Regions from separate parts of the Gordonia sp. NPDC003504 genome, predicted to be linked through region 3. Evidence: riboswitches for the same ligand, from Rfam matches in the RefSeq annotation. Region 3 holds a riboswitch; each other region holds the start of a gene.
What was found. Region 3 has a riboswitch for cobalamin ahead of ACWDPV_RS23930 (CbtB-domain containing protein). Riboswitches for the same ligand answer to the same signal wherever they lie in the genome.
Positions count from the first base shown of each region.

Region 1: another riboswitch for cobalamin. It lies ahead of metE (5-methyltetrahydropteroyltriglutamate--homocysteine S-methyltransferase); the one in region 3 lies ahead of ACWDPV_RS23930 (CbtB-domain containing protein).
Region 2: another riboswitch for cobalamin. It lies ahead of ACWDPV_RS17170 (FecCD family ABC transporter permease); the one in region 3 lies ahead of ACWDPV_RS23930 (CbtB-domain containing protein).

Region 1 is NZ_JBSFPC010000023.1:5,296-13,123, forward strand. Features, by position in the region: gene ACWDPV_RS23475 (4-hydroxyphenylacetate 3-hydroxylase family protein) at 1-643, opposite strand, end outside; gene ACWDPV_RS23480 (flavin reductase family protein) at 688-1,290, opposite strand; gene ACWDPV_RS23485 (AraC family transcriptional regulator) at 1,443-2,393, shown strand; gene metE (5-methyltetrahydropteroyltriglutamate--homocysteine S-methyltransferase) at 2,477-4,789, opposite strand; cobalamin riboswitch at 4,940-5,176, opposite strand; gene uraH (hydroxyisourate hydrolase) at 5,348-5,674, opposite strand; gene uraD (2-oxo-4-hydroxy-4-carboxy-5-ureidoimidazoline decarboxylase) at 5,723-6,244, opposite strand; gene ACWDPV_RS23505 (solute carrier family 23 protein) at 6,254-7,828, opposite strand, start outside.
Region 2 is NZ_JBSFPC010000009.1:132,491-140,318, reverse strand. Features, by position in the region: gene ACWDPV_RS17195 (hypothetical protein) at 1-283, shown strand, start outside; gene ACWDPV_RS17190 (IS1380 family transposase) at 416-1,792, shown strand; gene ACWDPV_RS17185 (TetR/AcrR family transcriptional regulator) at 2,600-3,241, shown strand; gene ACWDPV_RS17180 (hypothetical protein) at 3,391-4,014, shown strand; gene ACWDPV_RS17175 (hypothetical protein) at 4,150-4,557, shown strand; cobalamin riboswitch at 4,734-4,897, shown strand; gene ACWDPV_RS17170 (FecCD family ABC transporter permease) at 5,094-6,080, shown strand; gene ACWDPV_RS17165 (ABC transporter ATP-binding protein) at 6,077-6,901, shown strand; gene ACWDPV_RS17160 (ABC transporter substrate-binding protein) at 6,910-7,828, shown strand, end outside.
Region 3 is NZ_JBSFPC010000026.1:13,123-20,950, forward strand. Features, by position in the region: gene ACWDPV_RS23910 (FAD binding domain-containing protein) at 1-170, shown strand, start outside; gene ACWDPV_RS23915 (molybdopterin-dependent oxidoreductase) at 176-2,932, shown strand; gene ACWDPV_RS23920 (Nramp family divalent metal transporter) at 3,030-4,316, shown strand; gene ACWDPV_RS23925 (acyl-CoA dehydrogenase family protein) at 4,499-5,722, opposite strand; cobalamin riboswitch at 5,923-6,054, shown strand; gene ACWDPV_RS23930 (CbtB-domain containing protein) at 6,088-6,312, shown strand; gene ACWDPV_RS23935 (CbtA family protein) at 6,325-7,242, shown strand; gene ACWDPV_RS23940 ((2Fe-2S)-binding protein) at 7,239-7,828, shown strand, end outside.

The DNA of each region.
Region 1 (7,828 bases), on a different contig from region 3:
CGAGGCCGGCGTCGGTCTCGTTCTCCACCTTCATGAACACGTCGCCGACCTCGTCGGGCGGCAGTTGGCGATCGACCGGTGGGTTGATGATGGCGTGATTCCAGTAGAGGACCTTCTCCTGCGATTCGCGGTACCAGCGTTCGGCGTTGGCCTCGAACGGTGCGTAGAGATCCTTGTTGGCGTGCAGGGTGCCCAGGAAGCTGGCCTTGTAGTCGGGGGAGCGGCCCATCCAGCCGTAGGTCATCCGGGCCCACTCCGCGATGGCGTCGCGTTCCTTGATGAGATCCTCGCTGCTCGTCGGCGCCTTGAAGAAGGGCATGGTGACACCACCGTTGCCGGTGTCGGTGGGCGTGGTGACCTTGTCCCGGGTCTGCGGGTCGTGCATCGAGTCGTAGAGGCGGGCGGTCATCCGGATCGGATTGCGGAAGGCCGGGTGGGTGGTCACGTCCTCGACGCGTTCACCGTGCAGCCAGATCTCACGACCGTCCCGGAGTGATTCGATGTATTCATCGCCGGTCATCGGCCGGGATGCGAAGTTCTTCTTCTGATTGTCGGGCGAATCGGCGGCCGGATTGACGGTGGGGGCTCCGGTGTCGGCAGGATTGCCGGTGGAAGTGCTATTGGGGCGTTCGATGGTCGTCATGATTCATACCTTTTTCTGATGAATGGAACGAATGTCGTTATGGATCAGGCTGATACGGGAGTCGTGCTGGACGTCGGGGTTTCTGCGTTCCCTCCTCGGGTGAGATGGAAGGGGGTGAATGTGGCGGTGGCGTCGAACCATCCGGAATGCGGATCGTCGGCGCACAGCGTCCACAGCGAGTTGACGCTGGGCTCGCCCAGATCGTGGAAGGTGCTGCGGTAGTAGAGGAGTGGGGGATTCCCCGAGGCCTCGGCGTCGACGATCTCGCCGATGAAGATCAGGTGATCGCCGCCGTCGTAGGACCGCCACGGCGTGCAACTGAGAACCGCCGCGCTGCCCTTCAATACCGGTGCGGTGGGTCCGTCGACCCAGGTCGGGCCGGGTTCACTCGGCCGGCCGGCGAAGTGCATGGCGGTGTCGAGTTGATCGGCCGCGAGGATGTTGACCGCGAACGGCGCGTCGGTCAAGTACTTGCACGCCTTGGACTTTCGCGTGAGTGTGACCTGACACAGCCGCGGTTCGAGGGAAACCGCGGTGAACGCGGTCACCGTGGCGCCGTGCGGTTCGCCGTCGGCGTTGGTGCAGGTGATGACGGTGACGCCGCTCGCGAACTGGCCGAAAACGTTCTGAAGCGCTTTCTTCTCCATGTGCTTCGCCTTTCCTCTCGGGCCGAATGTGATGTAGAACATAAGGCGACCGAGAAGACGTTGGCGATCCGATCTGCGCGGTGTCCATCCGAAAAGCGCGTCGGGATCTCTCAGTCGGAGCCGCGTCCCCCGGTCCGAGGAGGTGTCAGAACATGGGTTCGGTGGACCATATCCAGGTGCCGGGTACGCCCGAGTGGGATGCGGCCCGCGACGCCGTGTCGGATGCGTACTTCCCGCACGAACTGACGCCCCTCGACGCGGGGAGTGTGGCCACCGAGGCCGACGTGAACGTGACGGTGGTCGGTCCGTTGCGGATCGCTCGGATCGGTTGGGGGGCCGAGGTGGCCATCCGCAGTGACCATCCCGGGGCGTACGGGATCAACGTGCCGCTCGGAGGGATGCTCGAGACCGCTGTGCACGGCCGAACGGTGGTGTCGACGAGCGGCTATGCGACGGTGAACCCGCCGGATACGCCGGTCGACATCACCCGCTGGTCCGATGACTGCACGATCGTGGGAGTCAAGATCGATCGGGACTTCGTGCACCGCGAGGCGATCCGCGTGGCCGGCGACACCGACGTGGTGATCCCGGATCAGCTGGATCTCGGTGTGCCCGAGATGGCGAGTTGGTTCCGCCTGGTGCGGTCGGTGGCCGGTCAGCCCGGCGACGACCCGTTGCTGTCCAATCCGTTGATCGCCGAACAGCTGGCGACGTCGCTCACCGACGCGTTTCTCGTTGCGGCACTTCCCGAATCGCCGTCGGACCGGCAGGCGGTGCGGCCCCGGATCGTCACCCGGGTACTGGATGCGATCCGTGCCGATCCGGCGCGGGCGTGGTCGGCGGCCGACATGGCCGAGGTGGCCGGGGTGAGCGTGCGCCGACTGCAGGAGGGCTTCAAGGAGTACGTCGGCAGGACACCCCGAGAGTGCCTGACCGACATCCGGTTACGTGGCGTTCACGACGAATTGGCCGGTGAGACGGCCGATTCCGTCACCGAGGTCGCGCTGCGGTGGGGATTCACGCATTCGGGCCGGTTTGCCGCGGCGTTCCGCAACCGCTACGGGGTGTGCCCCTCGGATGTGGTGGGCGGCAGAGGGATATAGGCATCGGGGAGAAGAAAGTCCGACGCCGATCCACCCCCGCGACGGGCGGGTGATGGATCGGCGCCGGAGCTGTGCGGGTCGACTCAGGCGTCGGCGCCCGCCCGGACGGCGGCGGCCGCCGCGACCAGGTTGGTCAGCGACGCGATGACCTCCTCATTGCCGCGGGTCTTGAGCCCGCAGTCGGGGTTGACCCAGAGGCGTTCCGGCCCAACGGCCTTGAGGGCCGCGCGCAGCGACGTCTCGATCTCGCCGGTGTCCGGGACACGCGGAGAGTGGATGTCGTAGACGCCCGGACCGACACCGTTGGAGAAGCCGACCGAGTTGAGATCGTCGAGCACCTCCATGCTCGACCGGGCCGCCTCGATGGAGGTGACGTCGGCGTCGAGGTCGGCGATCGCCCCGATCACCTCACCGAACTCCGAGTAGCACAGATGGGTGTGCACCTGTGTCGTGTCGGCGACACCCGAGGTCGACAGACGGAACGCACGGACCGCCCAGTCCAGATACGCCTGCTTGTCGGCGTTGCGCAGGGGGAGCAGTTCGCGCAGGGCCGGCTCGTCGACCTGGATGATGCCCACTCCGGCGCGTTCGAGATCAACGGTCTCGTCCCGGATCGCCAGGGCGATCTGATCGGCGGAGTCCGACAGCGGCTGATCGTTGCGCACGAAGGACCACGCCAGGATGGTGACCGGGCCGGTGAGCATGCCCTTCACGGGCTTGCCGGTCAGCGACTGGGCGTAGGTGATCCAGTCGACGGTCATCGGCGTGGGACGCGACACGTCGCCGAACAGGATCGGCGGGCGCACGCACCGGGTGCCGTAGGACTGGACCCAGCCGTTGGCGGTGGCGAAGAATCCGTCGAGTTGCTCGGCGAAGTACTGCACCATGTCGTTGCGCTCCGGCTCGCCGTGGACGAGCACGTCGAGCCCGATCTTCTCCTGCAACGCGATCACATCGGCGATCTCGGCGCGCATCCGTCGCTCGTACTCGGCGTTGTCGATCTCGCCGGAGCGCAGCGCGGCGCGGGCCAGACGGATGGCCGAGGTCTGCGGGTAGGAGCCGATCGTCGTGGTCGGCAGGACCGGCAGTCCGAGTCGTTCGTTCTGCGCCGCCAGGCGGGCGGTGGCCTCGCCGCGCGTGGCGTCGGCGTCGGTCACGGCGGCGAGGCGCTCGCGGACCGCCGGGTTGTGGACGCGCGGGTCGGTGTCGCGGGTCGCCAAAGCGGCGGCAGAGGTGGCGAACGCATCGGCCTGCGCGTCACGACCGTGGCGCAGCGCGTCGGACAGGACCGCGACCTCCTGATACTTCTCGGCGGCGAAGGCCAGCCATCCGCGCAGATTGTCGTCGAGCTCGGTCTCCGGCTCCAGCGAGTACGGCACGTGCAGGGTGGAGCACGAGGTGGACACCGCCAGTGACCCGGTGGAGCCGAGCAGCGTGGCCAGGGTGCCCAGGGCCTTCTCCAGGTCGGTACGCCAGATGTTGCGTCCGTCGACCACACCGGCCACGACCAGCAGATTCGCCAGTCCGGGGACGTCGGCGACCGATTCGATGCTGCCCTCGACGAGGTCGACGGCCACCGCCTCGACACCCGAGGACGCCAGCGGTCCGAGGGATTCGCGGGCGTCGCCGAAGTAGGTGGCGACCAGGATCGACGGACGAGAGTCCGCCTGGGCGAGGGTCGAGTAGACCGAGCCGGCCAGCGCCGGGAGTTCGGGAGCGACGTCGGTGACCAGGATCGGCTCGTCGATCTGCACCCACTCGGCTCCGGCCTCGGCGAGGCGGGCGAGGAGGTCGAGGTAGAGCGGGAGCAACTCGTTGAGGCGGTCCAGCGGCGGCGCGGCGTCGTCGGCGCCGACCGTCTTGGACAGTGCGAGGAAGGTGATCGGACCGACGATCACCGGTCGCGGATTGATGCCGGCGTCACGGGCCTCGGCGAGTTCGGCGAGAACCTTCTCCGGGTGCAGCGAGAATCGGGTGTCCGCGGAGATCTCCGGAACGATGTAGTGGTAGTTGGTGTCGAACCACTTGGTCATCTCCAGCGGCGCCAACTCGGCGGTGCCACGGGCGGCGGCGAAGTAGCGGTCCAGCGCATCGTCGATCGCGGCGAAACGCTCGGGCAGCGCGCCGAGCATGACGGCGGTGTCGAGGACCTGGTCGTAGTACGAGAACGAGTTGACGGGAATCGAGTCGAAGCCCGCCGAGGCGAGTTGCGCCCAGGTGTCGCGGCGCAGTCCGGCGCCGACGGCGGCCAGATCGTCTGCGTCGACGCGCCCGGCCCAGTAGCCCTCGATGGCGCGCTTGAGTTCGCGGCGCGGGCCGATACGGGGCGTACCGAGGACGGTGGTGGTGAACGGTGCAGCTTTCGGAGTAGAGCCGCTGGTGGTACTCACGGACATGAGTGTGATGCTCCTGCAATGGTTTCCGACGGTCCGTCGCCTTTGCAGGGTGGGTCGATCAAGCCCCGTGGCGAACCACGGGAAGTGGTTCGCCTGATGCTGCCTGTCCGACCAACGCCCGGTCCACGAGGCGACGATCCACCGATCGCGGCGCGACCGGTACAGCAGGCAGGTCTTCGGACTCGTCGGCGGGCAGGTCATCGTTGACCCGGTTCCTAGTGGCCGTCGCTTCCCGGGCGTTGCGCCCAGTGCGTGTGACGGCGGTCGTTCCGACATACCGCTGCGGGACAGTTCCGGATTCACACCGGATTCCCTCTTTCGACGCCGACCCGGGTGTAGGGGCTCCATGACATCCCGGGGTGGCGAACCAACTGCGCAGGCCAGGATACACACGCCCCGGCGTCGACCGGACCGGAGGTGCGCACAGTGCCCCCCGCTCGGGTGCCGGGCGCTGTCAGTGTCGTGCCGGGCGCTGTCAGTGTGGGATAGGGCGCTGTCAGTGGGGGATAGGGCGCTGTCAGTGTCGTGGTGAGCGCTGTCAGTGGGGACGGGGTGTGCTCAGCTACCGCGGTACGTCGAGTAGGCGAACGGGCTCAGCAGCACCGGAACGTGATAGTGGCGATCCGGGTCGTCGACGGTGAAGCAGATGTCGATCTCGGGATAGAAGCCGTCGATGTCGTTGTCGGCGAACCAGTTTCCGGTGTCGAACACCAGATGATAGATGCCCGGGATCAGGGGTTCGGTGTTTACCTGACCGATCCGGCCATCCGAATCGGTGATACCGGCGGCCACCTCGCCACCGGCGGCGTCCTGCAGGGACACCGCCACACCGACGGCCGGCGACCCCGAGACCGCGTCGAGGACGTGGGTGGACAGACCGGTCATCGGTGTTCGCTCCCTTGCGATGTCGGGCCGCCGGGTGCGGTGCGACGTTCAGTCGTCAACATACTCGATGGCGGGGGTGAGCATGCGCTGCAGCCGGGCGCGGTTGATCTTCGCCAGCTCCATGCGCATCACCCGCCGTTCGGTCGCGGCGTCGTTGCGGATGCGTTCCTTGAGGATGGCCAGCAGTTCCGCGGCCGGTCTGCCGTTGGCGAACACCAGGTAGACGTGCCCGAACTTCTCGTCATAGGCCTTGTTGAGTTCCTTGAGCTCATCCAGGACGGCCGGGTCCGCGCCGGCGACCCCCGACTGCTCCCGCTGTGAGGAAGCGTTGTCGGGGCGGTCGCCGATGCGCGGATGGCCGGCCAGAGCCTCGTCGAGATCGGCCTCGGTGAGTTCGGCGAGGATGAGGTCGGCGTACTCCAGCAGCGCCTCGTCATCGATGAACGGCCGTGCCTTGGCGACGCGCAATGCCCAGATCGACGAGCTGCAGCACTCGTACAGTGTGCCGATCGCCTGCCGCTCGGACAGGTCGTTGAAGCTGGGCAGACCGCGCCAATCCACTCGTCGCACTGCCCCAGCCTAGGAGAGTTCGGGCTGTCGGCCGAATCGCACCGACGTCAACGGGTTGGCGTCGGCGACCAGGTCGTCGAACCGGTAGTTGACGATCTTGGCGATCTCGATCAACGCAAAGGACTTCTCCGAGGTCTCGGAATTGTCCATGCGCGCCCAGCCGTTGCGCAGCACTCGATCGTAGCGCTCGGTCTCACGTGCGCAGATCACCAGCGGGAAGCCGAAATGCTCCTGGTAGGCGTTGGCGAGGTTGACCACGTTCTCGTGTTCGGTCTCTTCCAGGTGCGACAGGCCCTTGTGGTCGGCGGCCCGGAGTTCGCCGGTCTCCTCGTCCTCGGCACCCAGGTCGGGGAACGCGCGGATCAGGTCCAGCTGCTCGGTGTCGCTGCCGGTGAGCATGCCCTCCTGGAAGGCGCTGCGCAGATCGTGGACGTCCTCGAACGGGCGCTGCTCCCAGGCGCGGTCGAGCACCCAGTCGACGCCCTGGACAACCTCGCCGAAGGTCTCCCGGAACTCCTCGCGCGACATGGTGTTGACCTCGTCGAGGGTGATCGAGCCCTTGCCGGCGACCGCGGGACCCTTGCCGCCGACGTGGAAGAACAAGAGATTCAACAGGATTGCGCAGATCGCACCCATGGTGATGCCGGTGGAGAACGGGATCTGCAACACCATGTTGGGCATCGCCTGATCAACACCGGGCAGTTCCGGGACGTCGGTGATGCTGCCGTTCTTCTCGATCACCTGGGAGGGGACCGACGACTGCGAGAACTGCACGTACAGGGCCACGGCAAGGGACGTGGCGGCGATGATGAGGTTGCGGTGGTCGGTGAAGTCCACCGACGTCAGGGTCTGGATTCCGACGATCGCGACGGTTGCGAACATGATGAGGGCGGCACCGCCGAGCACCGGGGCCGGAATCGACTCGACGACCTTGGCCAGCTTGGGCAGCAGACCGAGGATGATCATGATGACACCGGCGCAGGCCACCACCCACCGGCTCTTCACCCCGGTCAGGCGCACCAGACCGACGTTCTCCGAGAAGGCGGTGTAGGGGAACGAGTTGAACGACCCACCGATGACGGTGGCGACACCGTCGGCGCGGACCGCTGCGGCGACGTCGTCGGCCTTGATGCGTTTGCCGACGATCTCGCCGGTGGCGAAGATCGAGCCGGTCGACTCCACCGCGACCACCAGCAACACCACGATCATCGAGACGATGGCGACGATATCCCAACGCGGCCAACCGAATGCGAAGGGCGGGGTGAAGCCCAGCCAGTTGGCCTCGCCCACCGAGGAGAAGCTCGCGTCACCGCACAGCCAGGCGATGAAGGTGCCGATCACCAGGCCCAGGAGGACGGCGATGGTGGCCATGAAACCGCGGAAGAACCGTTGCATCAACACGATCAGCAAGATGGTGCCCAGGGCGTAACAGACCCACCGCCAGTTGGCGGCGTCCTTCAGATGCTCGTTCGGGTTGGTGACCGCGTCACCGGCGCCCACCGGGATCAGGCAGATGCCGATGATCGTGATCAGGGTGCCGGTCACGACGGGCGGGAGGAAACGGATGAGTTTGGCGAAGAACGG
Region 2 (7,828 bases), on a different contig from region 3:
AACCGCAGACCGGGCATGGCAGCGCATGCAGGACACCCGAGGAACCGCCCTGTTCGACATGTGCCGTGACCTTGCCTATGCGGCTAAGGATCGCGCTGACTCTTACGCCCGTGAGCACGCCGAGATAGCACCCGTCCCCACTGAGAGCCGAACAGGACGGTTCCGCACGGGCTACCAGTCAGCTGTGCAAGCTCTCGACAGCGTGCCCGGTCCCCTCATCGCCTGGTTCCTGCCGATCCTGGCCAGCATGCAACCCGAACCCGACGATGACCCGATAAGCTAAGCCGTGCTCTTGGCCTCGATCCACCGATTTGTGTGGAAGCGGGCGGTGCGGGAGAGACGAAATGCCCTGTCTGAGTGAGAGGATGGGACTTGTCTAGGGTTCCATGCACGCGCTCAGAAGGGCATCTCGTAGATGCGATTGTCTCACAGTCATCCGGTCAGGTCTGCAGCATGTGATGACCCGAATCTCCTCGCAGCGGCAGGGTTGGTTCCGGTGATGTCGCTGGCCGAACGCGCGGGCCTGTCAGGGTTGGCCCGCGAGCATCTGACGGTGCCGACCGACAAAGGCGCCAACCCTGATCGGAAGGTGTTCTCGCTGGTCGCGGGGATGGTCGCCGGTGCTGACAGCATCGATGACATGACCATGTTGCGGCACGGGGCGATGGGCCGGGTGTTCGATCACCCGTATGCCCCGTCGACGTTGGGGTCGTTTCTGCGCGAGTTCTCCTTCGGGCATGTCCGCCAGCTCGATGCGATCGCCGCTCGCCTGTTGTCCGGGTTGCATGCCCGGACACCGGTGCTGGCCGGGATCGACGGGCCGGTGATGGTCGACATCGACGACTCGATCATCGAAGTGCATGGCCCGGCCAAACAGGGCGCCGGGTTCGGCTACACCCGCGTGCGCGGGTTGAACTCGGCGATCACCACCCTCACCACCGCGCAGGGTGCACCGGTGATCGCCGCGCAGCGTCTGCGCAAAGGGGCGTGCAACTCCGCACGCGGCGCACATCGATTGATCGCCGACACGCTGGCGACGCTCAAACGTCTGCGCTCGAAACAGGCTGCCGGCCAGGTGCTGCTGCGCGCGGACTCGGCGTTCTACGGTCACCGTGCCATCTTCCACCGCGATCCGTGCCGGCGCCAGGTGTCGGTCACCGTCCGTCAGGACTCGCACGTGCGGGCGGCGATCAGCGAGATCGCCGACGATGCCTGGACGGCGATCGAGTACACCGATGCCGTCTTCGACGAGGACACCGGCACGTGGGTGTCGCGCGCCGAGGTCGCCGAGATCGAGTTCACCGCGTTCACCTCCAAAGCCAAGCGCCTGCAGATTCCCGGGCGGCTGGTGGTGCGCCGCATTCCCGACTTCCAGCCCGACGGGGACGGGTTGTTCGAGGTGTGGCGGTTCCATGCGTTCTTCACCACCAGCACTCTCGACACCGTCACCGCCGACAAGACGCATCGCGGTCACGCGATCATCGAGCAGGTCCACGCCGACCTCAAGGCGTCCGCGTTGGCGCATCTGCCGTCGGGGAAGTTCTGCGCGAACGCCGCCTGGCTGGTGTGCGCGGTCATCGCATTCAACCTCACCCGAGCCGCCGCCAGTCTCGGCGGGAAACGCCTGGTCAAAGCCACCACCCCCACGATCCGCCGCACCCTGATCTGCATACCGGCCCGTATCGCGTCCTCAGCCCGACGCATCACCATGCACCTACCCGCTCGCTGGCCATGGGAACACGAGTGGAACCTGCTGTTCAGCAACACGATCGGACCACAACACCCAGCCTGACCCCTAACCAGCGGCCAGACAGCGGCCCCGACACGAAACCCAGTGAAACACGCCGACATCAGAGATCGGCGACTCTCACACGCCCACTGCCGGGCCGAACGCGCTCAACACCTTTCACGGCACGCCAGAAAGCTGATCGGTGGATCGAGGCTTAGGGAGCCGAAGTTGAGCACCGGACCGACCGTGATCTGCTTGGCGGGCACCGTGTACTGATTGGTTCCGGGTATCCCGCCGACGCGTAGACCCTCGCGCACACACCATCCGGTGATCGGGGGTCGACGCCGGGCTCGACCTCATGGGCACCGAGGGGGCCGCGCGGTCACGATGCGCGGTCACCCGCAACGCCGGATTGAGCCCCCGCTACTTCCACGAGAGCTTCGCCGACCGCACCGAACTGCTGATGGCGATCTTCGATCGGGCACTCGGCGGTACGCGAGTCCGTCATCAGCGCACTCACCGGCGCACTGTCGACACTGTTCGTCGACTGGAGCGACGGGCGGCTCGAGGACGTCACCCATCAACAACTGGTCGACTACGTGACGGCGCTCGTCCACGACATGGTGACCCGGCGACATGGTGACCCGGCGACATGGTGACCCGGCAAGTCGCGGCCCCTCCGTCGGCGACTCCGCAGCGACACCAGGAAGATCCCGACTGAGATCCGCCACGAGTGCGCTCTGCACATTCTGTGTGAGCGGACCTGCCACCGGGCTCAGCTCATGCCCCACCCCACGCGCCGAGGAAGTGGACCATAGATCACACCGAGATCTACTAGATCAATCTCTCTATTAGAGTGATAATTCAAATATGAGAGTTCGTCGGACACCACAACGGGTGGCAGCGCGTCGTGAGCAGATACTGGACACCGCACGACGGTTGTTCGACGCCGATGGCACCGCAGCGGTCAGCACCGCACGGATTGCCCGGGAGGCGGGCATCAGCCCAGGCAACCTCTACTACTGGTTCCCCGACAAGGCAGACATCGTCCGGGCACTCTACGAGCAGTGGAGCGTGCGATCCGAGCCTCCCATCGATCAGAACCGCACGGCGGACGAGATCCTGCAGACCCTCTGGTGGGCCGGGCGACGGCAGGCCACGGTCACCACCGAATTCGTCTTCTTCTCGCGCGAACTGTTCACGCTGCTCCACGCCGACCCCACGTTGCGGTCCATGTACCGCGCGAACTTCGAGCGACGACTGGCCCTGTTCGAAGCGATCGGGGAATCGGTGATCGGCGACGGGCTGATACGTCGGCCCGATCCACCATCCTCTGTTCGCGACGTCATCACACAGTTGTGGCTCGTCGCGGAGACTGCAGTTCCCTTCGCCGACGCCGTCGGCCGAGATCTCTTCGATCCGCACCGCGCGCACACTGCCATCATCGAACCCCTACTCACCGAGCGCGGTCGTCTCGCACTCGGACTGCCACCTCAAGGAGAATGGACATGAGCGACAACGAATCACACGCAGACGACACCGAATCGGTCGGTGCTGAATCTACCCCCGAGGATCCCCCGGATTCGCGTTCCGGCGAAGATGGCGAAGATGGCGAACCAGAGGCGTCAACACCGCCCACAACGCACCTGAACCGTCGATCAGTGCTGAAAGGCGTCGGGCTGGGGGCACTTGCCCTCGTCGTGGTGGGCAGCGGGGCGGTGGGTATCCGCGCGGCGACCAACGGTGTCTTCGACTCCGGCGAGGGCACACCGTATGACCTGTGGACGCAGTGGCAATCCGAGCGAGGGGTCGGCGGAATCGTCGCCGCCGGAGTCCTCGCCGCCAATCCCCACAACATCCAGCCGTGGACGTTTGTCGTCGGCACCGACAGCATCGACCTGTACGCCGATCCCACTCGCGCGATGCCGATCATGGATTCCGACGGCCGCGAACGTATGGTCGGATTCGGTTGCGCGATCGAGAACATGGCAATCGCGGCACGTGCCCGCGGACTCGTCGCCGAGGTCACCCCACTCCCCGACGCCAACGCCGGCCACATCGCCCATCTCGCACTGCAGCCGGGGGTCGTGCCCAGCACGCAGGACAGGGCGCTTGCCGAAGCAATCGGTCTGCGCCATTCGAATCGCGGCCCGTACGCCTCCCGATCGGTGTCGGAGACCGCGCTGTCCACACTGACCTCGGACTCCCCGGGACTCGGTGAACCGACGCCCGATGTCGTATGGATCACCGACACCGACCGCAGACGTGCCCTCGGCGAAATGTAGGTCCGCGCGACGCAGTCGATCATCGACGACACTCCGATGTCCGAAGAGTCGTTCGCGTGGTTTCGCAACGACCGCAGCGACATCGACCGCCACCGTGACGGACTGACTCTTGACGGCCAGGGGATGGCTCCCGCCATGCTGGCTGCGGCCAAGGTCCTTCCCGCACAATCACGGAGCAGCGGGGATGCGTTCTGGCTCAAGAGCACTCGCGACGTACACACCGCCACCGCCACCGCTTACGGCATCATTCGCGTTCCCGACGTTGCCAACCCACAATCACGCCTGGCCGGCGGCCGATTGATCCAACACATCCATCTCGCCGCGACCGCACAGGGAATCGCGATGCAGCACATGAACCAGATCACCGAACGCATCGCCCGTGACGCGGCCTTGCGACAGCCGGACGAATACGGCCCGCAATGGAGCCACGTGATCGGCATTCCCCAGGACGAAGGTCTGGTGTCGCTCCGGATCGGATACCCGGAGCGCGCGGCCGAGCCATCCCCGCGCCGCGCGCTCTCGGACGTGACACGCACAGCGTGACAGTGCAGATCGACGACGCCGAGCTCGACGGCGCGTGACAGTGCCTGCTCGGTGAACATCGTGCTGATGTCCACTCCGGTTCCACCCCACCCTGGCAACCTCACCCCGGCATCGGTCGCCACGTCAGCGTCGCCCTCAGCAACCCACCCGAACAATGAGACAAAACCGACTTGCTACGCTCTGTCAGCGAGAACGGTTCGCATCCCGAGAGCTGGATGCCAGGGAACCCGGTGCGACTCCGGGACTGGCGCGCAACGGTGTGGGTTTCACCTCACGGCATCACACGAGTGACCGCGAGGGTGTTCCCGAGTCCGATACCTGCCGTTCCACCGATGAGTCCATCGCGTACCTCGCGCACAGGTACCCCGACACACCGAGGTAGACGTGTACCTTCCCGGCATCTCACACCATCGCTGCCGGAACGATTTTCACTCGTGACGGCGCCGAGGATCAGGACCCGCTTCACCGCCCGCACTCCGGTTGGCCCAGCCGCCCGGCGCCTACCGCCGCTCGCGCTCACCGGAGTCCTCGCAGCACTGACCTGCCTCAGCCTCGTGACGTCGGTGGCATTCGGGGCCGAACACATCCCGATCTCCGAGGTGTGGCAGACCGTCATCGGCAGGTTCACCGGCAACGAGGTCGACGCCGCCTACTCGGTGATCGTGTGGGATCTGCGTCTGCCCCGCTCGATCCTGGCCGCGATCGTCGGGGCCGGACTCGCCCTGGCCGGCGCCGTGATGCAGGTGCTGGTGCGCAATCCGCTCGCGGAGCCGTACCTGCTGGGTGTCTCCGCCGGAGCCGCCGTCGGCGCAACCGCGGTACTGACGATGGGAGCCCTTGCCGGACTGGGGATCTGGGCGCTGACCGGCGGCGCACTCATCGGAGCGCTGGTCGCCACCGTGACCGTGTACTCCGTTGCGTTGGCCCAGGGCGGGCTGACTCCGATCCGGCTGATCCTGTCCGGAGTCGTGTTGTCGTCGGCGTTCATGTCGTTGTCGTCGCTGATGGTCTTCTCCGCCGGCGACCCGCAGGCCGCAGAGGGGGTGATGTTCTGGATGCTGGGCAGTGTCGCCGGGGCGACCTGGGCAAAGGTCCCGCTGGCCGGAGTGGTCGTGCTGACCACATTGCTCGGCATGCTCCTGATCCATTCCTGGCTTGATGCCTACGCGACGGGCAATGACACCGCTTCCTCTCTGGGCGTACCCGTCGCCGCGCTGCGCACCGGCTTGTTCGTGGTCCAGGGCGTGCTGGTCGGCGTACTCGTGGCCGTGTCGGGTGGAATCGGGTTCGTGGGCCTGATCATTCCCCACGCGGCCCGCATGCTGGTGGGGGCCACGCATCGCGCGATGCTGCCGGTCGCCGTGTGCGGCGGAGCGCTGTTCCTGGTGTGGGTGGACGTCATCTCCCGGGTGGCGGCCGCACCGCGGGAGATGCCGTTGGGCATCGTCACCGGACTCATCGGTGCCCCGGTATTCCTCTACCTCATGGGTCGTCGTCGGTACTCCTTCGGTAGTGGCGGATGAGCGTCCCGGCGGCCATCGCAGCCCCTGAGGTGTCGCTGACCGCGTGCGGTGTCGAATGCCGACGCGGCGGCCGAGTCATCGTCTCTGGCGTCCATGTGTCGGTTCCGGCGGCGACGCGCCTGGCCCTCATCGGTCCGAACGGCGCCGGCAAGACCACCCTGCTGCGGGTACTCGCCGGACTCGAGGCACCGGCGGCCGGGACCGTCCGTCTCGGTGCCGACGACCTGCACGCGATGCGTCCACGGCAGCGAGCGCGTATGGTCGCCGTCGTCGGCCAGGAGGAGCAGCCCTCGGCCGAACTCACACTGACCGAAGCCGTGGGACTGGGACGGACGCCGCACCGCAGCCCGTGGGCCCCCGCCGGAGACGCCGAGCGTGAGATCATCACTCGCGCACTGCAAACGGTTGGGCTCGCAGGCGCTGAACAACGATCGTGCACACAGCTATCCGGCGGCGAACGTCATCGTGTGGTGCTCGCCCGAGCGCTCGCGCAGGACACGCCGATTCTTGTCCTCGACGAACCGACCAACCACCTCGACGCCGCGTGGCGACTTCGTCTGATGCGCATTCTCGACGAACTCGACGCCACCATCGTCGCCGCCATGCACGACCTCGACCTGGTGCTGCGGCATTTCGATCAGGTCGCCGTCATCGCCGACGGCGGCATCGTCGCCGTCGGCACACCGACAGAGGTCCTCGACTCCGAACTGCTGCGCACCGTCTTCTCAGTGCACGGCGACGTCGTGCACCACCCCCGAACCGGAAAACCCCACCTGCTGCTCACCGATGCAGAATCCGCCGACGACACCGATCAAGGATGACAACTCAGATGATTACCGCCCAGCGCCATATTCCCGCCGTAGGCCTCGCCGTCACCGCACTGGTATTGGGGCTCACCGCGTGTGGCTCCGACACCGAGACCGGCGCATCTGCTGACACAGTCACCGTCACCAATTGTGGTGAGGATGTCACCTACGACCAGCCACTCGAGCGCCTCTTCGTCAATGACGGTGGCATGATCGCCATCTCCCTGGCCGCGGGCGCTGCGGACCAGATCGTGGCAGTGAGTTCGATGGCACGCGACGCCGACGTGCTGCGACTCGAGTACGGCGCTCAGGTCGACGAACTCAAGCAGGTGGCGCCCGAGCAACCGACATTGGAGAACATCGTCGGAGCGAGGCCGCAGGTGCTCTACGCCGGATACAACTACGGCATGAGTGAATCCCGTGGCATCACGCCCGAGATCCTCGCCCAGCACGGCATCGATGTCTATCAACTGTCCGAGGCATGCCGTCAGGTCAACGGCGAGAGTGCACGCGGCACAATGGATCCCTGGGTCGCACTCGATACCGACCTCCGCAACATCGGGACCATCACCGCCAACGCCGATGTCGGCGCACAGGCTGCCGACGATGTCCAGACCCGCCTTCAGGCGCTTCGCGCGGCCCCGCAGCCCACTGACAAGCCCACCGTCTTCCTGTTCGACAGCGGCACCGACACGGTCTTCTCGTCCGGGTCCTTCGGTGGCCCTCAGGGAATCATCGACGCCGCCGGTGCGCGCAACGCCACCGAGGATGTGCAGGACACCTGGACCACCGTCAGCTGGGAGCGTGTGGCGACCGCCGACCCCGATGTGATCGCGTTCGTCGATTATCCCGGACAGTCCGTCGAGGAGAAGATCGCGGCGCTGCGCAGCAACCCGGCAAGCCGAAACCTCCGCGCCGTCAAGGAAAACCGCTTCATCAATC
Region 3 (7,828 bases):
CCATACTTCCCGATGCGGCCACTCTGCGCGCCGACATCGACTCCGCCGATGGCTATTACACCGATCCGCTCGGCTCTGCGGATTGGCGCCGCGGGGTGAGCGGGACGCTCGCCGAGCAGATCCGGGCCGAACTGAGCGACCGCACGCAGCCCACGACCGGCGGACGGTGAGATCCATGCACTTCGAGATCAACGGTGAATCTGCCGACGCCACACCACGACCCGGCCAATGCCTCCGGACGTTCCTGCGCGACGCCGCCCACTTCGAGGTGAAGAAGGGCTGCGACGCCGGCGACTGCGGGGCCTGCTCGGTGCTGGTCGACGGGACGCCGGTGCATTCGTGTATCTATCCCGCCCAGCGCATCGAGGGCGCGTCGGTGACGACCGTGTCCGGACTCGGCAAGCCGGGCGACCTGCATCCGATGCAGGAAGCCTTCGTCGACAACTTCGGTTTCCAGTGCGGATTCTGCACTGCCGGAATGATCGTCACCGCCTCGACGCTGAAAGCCGATGATCTCGACGATCTCCCGCGGCGGATGAAGGGAAACCTGTGCCGCTGCACGGGTTATCGGGCGATTCGTTCGGCGATTCACGAAGGCGTGACCGGCGAGCACGCCCCCAGTTCGGTGGCCGCCCGCCCGGCCGGCACCGGTGTCGGCTCCTCGGTGAATCCCCTTGCCGCCGAACGCGTCGTCACCGGCACCGAACCGTACACCTTCGACGTCGAGGTGCCGGGGATGCAGTACCTGCGGGTGCTCACCTCACCGCACGCGCATGCCCGGATCACCTCGATCGAGGTTACCGACGCGGCCGCCGTCGACGGCGTGAATCTGATCCTCACCCACGAGAACGTCTCCACCCGACGGTTTTCCACTGCCCGGCACGACCTTCGCGAGGACGATCCGGACGACACCCTGGTCCTCGATCCCGTTGTCCGGTTCGTCGGCCAACGGGTGGCGGCCGTCGTCGCCGACACCGCGACGGCCGCCGAGGAGGCATGCCGCCGGATCACCGTGACCTACGAACCCCTGCCCGCGGTGTTCGATCCGTCCGACGCCCGCCGGCCGGGTGCCCCGCTCATCCACCCGGACCGCACCCCGGCGGACCGGGTGGCGCACGCCGACCGCAACGTGATCGCCACATTCCATGACGGTTTCGGCGGTGATGTGGATGCCGCACTGCACAGTTCGCCGGTCACCGTCGGCGGAACCTGGCGGACGTCACGAGTGAGCCACGCCCAGCTCGAGACGCACGGCAGCATCGGATGGCTCGACGACGACGGCCGCCTCGTCCTGCGGACCAGTACCCAGGTCCCCTTCCTGGTGCGTGACGAACTCGCCCTGCTCCTCGATCTCCCACCGGAACGGATCCGCGTCGTCGCCGCCCGTGTCGGCGGCGGATTCGGCGGGAAACAGGAGTTGCTCACCGAGGATCTCGTCGCGATCGCGGTGCTGCGGACCGGCCGTCCGGTCGGCTACGAGATGACCCGCACCGACGAGATGACCCGCACCACCTACCGTCATCCCTTCGAGGTGTCTGTGGATCTCGGCGCCGATGACGCCGGGCGGCTGACCGCCATGAAGGTCGACGTGCTCTCCGACACCGGCGCCTACGGCAACCACGCGATCGGGGTGATGTTCCACGCCTGCGCCGAATCGGTCTCGGTGTACACCTGCCCGGTCAAACGGGTGGATGCCGAAGTCGTCTACACCAACAACCCGCCGTCGGGGGCCTTCCGTGGCTATGGCCTCGGGCAGGTCATCTTCGCGATCGAGAGTGCGATGGACGAGCTCGCGCTGCGGCTCGGTGTCGACCCGTTCGAGCTGCGCCGGATCAACGCTGTGGCACAAGGTGATCCGCTGTTGATCGCACACCCGGAACCCGAGAAGGATCTGGTCTACGGCAGCTACGGACTCGACCAGTGCCTCGATCTCGCCCAAGCGGCGTTGACGAAGGGCAACGGAGTCACCGCACCGGCCGGAGAGTCGTGGCGGATCGGCGAGGGCATGGCCCTCGCGGCGATCGCGACGATGGCCCCACGCGGACATCACTCCGATGTCACCGTCGCCGTCGACGCCGGCGGGACCTATCACGTCGGGGTCGGCACGGCGGAGTTCGGCAACGGCACCACCACCGTGCACGCCCAGATCACCGCGACGACAATGTCGACGACGGTGGATCGCGTCGACCTCCATCACGGCGACACCGATGCCGCCGGCTACGACACCGGGGCCTTCGCCTCCGCGGGGACCACCGTCGCGGGCAAGGCGGTGTACGGCGCCGCGCTGGAACTCCGAGAAGTGTTGCTGCGCACCGCGTCCGCGTTGTGCTCGGTCACACCCGACGAGGTCCGGCTGACCGCCGACGGCGCGCTCGTCGGGGAGCGGATGGTCACCTTCACCGAACTCATCGGCGCCGTCGACGCCGATCACCGCATCGAACGCCCTGGCGGGCCTCGCGCCGTGGCGACCGGCGCCGAACACGGCGAACTGCGATCCATCGCCTTCAACGTGCAGGCATTCCGCGTGGCCGTCGACACCGACACCGGATCGGTGGTCATCATGCAGTCCGTCCACGCCGCCGACGCGGGCACCGTGATGAACCCCGAACAGTGCCTCGGACAGGTGGAGGGTGGCGTCGCGCAGGCGATCGGCTCGAGCCTGTACGAGGAGATCATGCTCGACGGCAAGGGCGCGGTACTGACGCCGGTATTGCGTACCTACCGCGTGCCGCAGATGGCCGACATCCCCGATACCGAGGTGTTCTTCGCCGACACCTCCGACGACCTCGGCCCGTTCGGCGCCAAGTCGATGAGCGAATCGCCGTACAACCCGGTGGCGCCGGCGCTGGCCAATGCGATCCGACGGGCCATCGGTGTGCGACCACACGAGACACCGATGTCGCGGGATCGGATCTGGCGGCTCCTGCGGTGACGAATCCGGCTCACACACCCGCCACGGTTTTTCGGCTCACCGAACTTTTGGTTTCGCCTTATTTGATGATCAGCCGCGGCTGTGTCAGATTGAGCGGGTGAATCAGGTGGACACGCGCACCTCCGAGGCACCGGATACCGCGGCGGCCCGACGACGGATCCGGCTGCGTCGATACCGGTCGCTCCGTCAGATCGCACTCTTCGGCCCGGCCTTCGTCGCCGCCGTCGCCTACGTGGACCCCGGCAACGTCGCCGCCAACATCACCGCGGGCGCCCGCTATGGATTCCTGCTCGTCTGGGTGCTGGTGATCGCCAACGTCATCGCCATGCTCATCCAGTACCAGTCGGCCAAGCTCGGCATCGTCACCGGCAAAAGCCTCCCCGGACTGCTCGGTGAACGGCTCGGTAAACGCCGACGCCTCGCCTACTGGGCCCAGGCGGAGATCGTCGCCATCGCCACCGACCTCGCCGAGGTCCTCGGCGGCGCGATCGCCCTGCAGTTGCTCTTCGATCTGCCCCTCCTGATCGGCGGCATCATCGTCGGCGTCGTCTCCACGGTGGTGTTGTTGCTGCAGAACCCGCGCCAGCAACGGGTCTTCGAGACCGTCATCCTGTCGATGCTGGCCATCATCGTGGTCGGCTTCCTGGCTGGTCTCGTGGTGAACCCGCCGCCGGTGTCCGACGTCGTCGGCGGTCTCGTTCCCCGCCTGCAGGGTCCCGAAACCGTGCTGCTGGCCGCCTCGATGCTCGGCGCGACGGTGATGCCGCACGCCATCTACGTGCACTCGTCACTGGTGATCGACCGGCACGGCGTCGCCAAGACCCCGGCCCGACGGCGGCTGCTGGTGCGTGCCACCCGATGGGATGTGGTGACCGCCCTGATCATCGCCGGCGCGGTGAACATCTCCCTGCTGCTGCTCGCGGCCCAGAATCTGCGCGGCAAGGAGGGCACCGACACCATCGAGGGCGCCTACCACGCGGTGGCCGATTCGATGGGACCGCACATGGCGACCATCTTCGCGATCGGGCTGCTGGCCAGCGGACTGGCCGCCACCTCGGTCGGATCGTCGGCGGGTGCGGCCATCATGGCCGGCCTGTTGCACAGACGTATCCCGCTGGTGATCCGGCGGCTGGCCACCCTGGTTCCCGCCCTGGCGGTGCTCGCCCTCGGCGTCGATCCCACCTGGGCACTGGTGATGAGCCAGGTGGTCCTGAGTTTCGGCATCCCCTTCGCGATCATCCCGCTCGGACGACTCACCGCCGACCGGTCACTGATGGGTGAGTTCGCCGACGGGTGGCCACTGCGCATCGTCGCGGCCCTGTCGTCGGTGATGATCGTCGTCCTCAACATCGCCCTCATCGTGCTGGTGTTGACCGGGACCTGAGCGGAATGGGGCCACCGCCGGCGGCACGGCCCCCGCGACCGTTCACCACCGCGACCATTGGCCACCGCGACCACTGAATCTGGTGCTTGCCGCAGTGGTTGCGCGACCGGGTGTTCGGGGTTGAGACCAACAGATACCGGCCTCGACGACGCCCGGCGTCGAGGCCGGTATCGGCGGCGCGTCTAGGCCAGCAACCCCTTGGCCACGTGGGTCACCTGGATCTCGTTGCTGCCCGCGTAGATCATCAGCGACTTGGCGTCGCGCGCAAGCTGTTCCACGCGATACTCGGCCATGTAGCCGTTGCCGCCGAACAGCTGCACGGCCTCCATCGCCACATCGGTGGCGGCCTTGGACGAATACAGCTTCATCGCCGACGCCTCGGCCAGGCTCGGCGGCTTGCCCGCCTTGGTGCGCTCGATCGCACTGAAGAGCATGTTCTGCACGTTGATCCGGGCCACCTCCATCTCGGCGAGCTTGAGCTGGATGAGCTGGAATCTCCCGATCTCCTGACCCCACAGCGTGCGGGTCTTCGCGTAATCGATGCTCACGCGTAGACATTCGTTGATGATGCCCATCGCCAACGCCGCGATGCCGATGCGCTCGGCGGTGAAACCGGCCTTTGCCCCTTCTGCGCCACGCGAATCCGAGCCGGTGTCCTCGGTCTCGCCGAGCAGCCGGTCACGACCGAGGCGCACATTGTCGAAGAACAACTCACCGGTCGGCGAGCTCACCATGCCCATCTTCTTGAACGGTTTGCCCTGGGTCAGCCCCTCCATACCCTTGTCGAGGACGAAGGAGAGCACCTTGCGCTCCCGCATCGGGGTGTCCGAGCCGTCGTCGAGTTTGGCGAAGACGACGATCGTGTCGGCGTAGGGACCGTTGGTGATGAAGGTCTTCTGCCCGTTGAGCACGTACTCGTCCCCGTCGCGACGCACCGTGGTCTTCATGCCGCCGAGGGCATCCGAGCCCGAGTCGGGTTCGGTGATCGCCCACGCACCCACCTTCTCCATCGTCACCAATTCGGGCAGCCAGCGCTTCTTCTGTGCGAGGGTGCCCTTGCCGCGGATGGTCGAGGCCGTCAGCCCCATGCTGACGCCCATGGAACCGACGAGCCCGAGGCAGACACCGGCCAGTTCGATGTTGACGATCATGAACATCGAGCCGGCCATGGCACCTCCGCCGCCACCGCCGGACGGCTTCTCCCCGGCGGCCTCGGCGGCCAGCTCCTTTTCCAGCGCATCCTTGGCCGTCGCGTCGACACCGAAGGTGGACAACAACTTTCGAGTGATGTCATAGGGCGGCAGCACCCCCGTCTCGAGCTCGTCGATGTGCGGACGGATCTCCTTGTCGATGAACGCGCGCAAGGCGTCGCGCACCATCAGATCTTCCTCTGACCATTCGAACATCGACACACCTCACAAGTAGGGAGCACCAGTGGAACACGTTTCAGCTCCCAACTGTGTCAGCCGCCACTGTCACCGTCAAGGAACAGATCGGAGATTTCATCTCTTTGCTGAGGGATGCGCCGATCCGGACAATGCGGCCACCTCCGCACGGGACTATCGAGACATCCCGGACACCCGTCTTGACCTGCACTCTTCCGGGTGATGTGCTCATCTGCGACGGCGCACGGAACCCGGTGAGAATCCGGGACGGTGGCGCCACTGTGAGCCCGACGTATCGCCCACGCGATACGTCACCGGCAAGTCAGACACGTCGCCGTCACCGAGTTGCACACCATCGACGGGGCGCATCACCCCAGGAGGTTCCGATGACTTCACACGTCGCACAGCCGAGCGCCGGCGTCCAGGTCTCACCCGAGGCGCTGTCCGCCGGGCGTGTCGCCCTGATCCTCGGCATCACCGTCCTGCTGGCCTTGCTGGCCTACTACTTCATCGGCATCGACGAGGGGATGACCTCCGTGTTCGGCAAGACGATGGTCGTCCACGAGTGGGTGCACGACGCCCGCCACTTCCTCGGCTTCCCCTGCCACTGAGCCGGCTGAACGATGTTGGAACTCCGCGTCATCGGGCGCGGAGCCCTGGCCGGTCTGATCGCCGGCATTCTGGGCTTCGTCTTCGCCCGCATCTTTGCCGAACCCGTCATCAACACGGCGATCGACTACGAGTCGGGGCGAGACGAGGTCCTCGATGCCCTCAACCAGGCGGCGGGCCGGGCCACCGAGGCCGAGGGCTCGGAGATCTTCAGTCGATCCATCCAGTCGACGGTGGGCATCGCCACCGGGATCATCGGCTTCTCCGTCGCGATGGGCGCCCTGATCGCGGTCGCCTACCTGGTCCTGATGGGACGAACGGGTCTCCGCGCGCAGTACCTTTCCTGGCTGATCGCCGGCTTCGGATTCCTCGGCATCTACCTGCTCCCGTTCGTCAAGTACCCGGCCAACCCGCCGGCCATCGGACACGACTTCACCATCGCGACCCGCGGACAGTTGTACCTGGCGATGGTGACGATCTCGTTGATCCTCCTCGGACTCGCGGTGTACGTCGCGCACATGTTGCACTCCCGGATCGGCACCTACCGAGCCGTGTTGGTCGCGGGCGCCGGCTTCCTGGTCCTGTTCGGTATCGCACTGGCCGCGATGCCCTCGCTCGGCGACCTGCAGGCGAACGTCGACCACGCCGGCGAATTCGGCTTCGCGCGGGCGTCCACGGAAACGCCGCAGCCGATCACCAACATCCTCGACAAGCCACTCACCATCGACGGGAAGACCTACGCGCCCGGCCAGATCGCCTACCCCGGCTTCGACGCGGACGTGTTGTGGAAGTTCCGCTGGTACTCACTGCTCAATCAGGCGTTGATCTGGCTGGTGATCGGAATGGTGTTCGGCGCGTTGATGAACCGGATGATGCCGTCGGATGACGCGCGGCCGAGTGAGGACCGGCGCGATACGCTCGTCACACGGTGACCCACCTGGACGAACTCGGCCCCTTCTTCGGCGTTGCGCGGCACGCCGCGTCCGACCATGCCATCACTCCGTGGACGCCGATGTCGGACCTGCTCGCCGACCCCGGCATCCTCACCGATCGCGTCGCGCGCGTCCGCGGCGCGCTCGCTGCCGGCGGCCCGGTCGAGGAAAGGGTCGCCGCATCGGTGACACATCTGGGTCTCGTCGCGCGCATCATCGCCCCCGCCATCGCCGTCGAGGCCCTGGGTGATCCACCGATCTCGTTGCGCCCGGACGACATCTGGTGGCAGGACGAACTGGGTGGTCCCTACCCGCTCTCGGTGACCGCGGCGGAACCGGGCACCGACAGCGGCGACTCGGTCGTCGAGGCGCTGACCCACCTCGTCGGTGACACCTTCGGGGTCAGTGCCCGAACCCTGTGGGGCAATGTCGCCTCCGCGGCGAACAGCGCCGCGCAGCTCATCGCCGCGGCCCGGCCCGACCTGCAGGAAGCCGCTCGGGATGCCGCCGACCGACACCTCGCCGACGGCCGGGTCGAGGGCGGTGCGTTGCGCTCCGGTCCGACATTTCGCCGACGCAGTTGTTG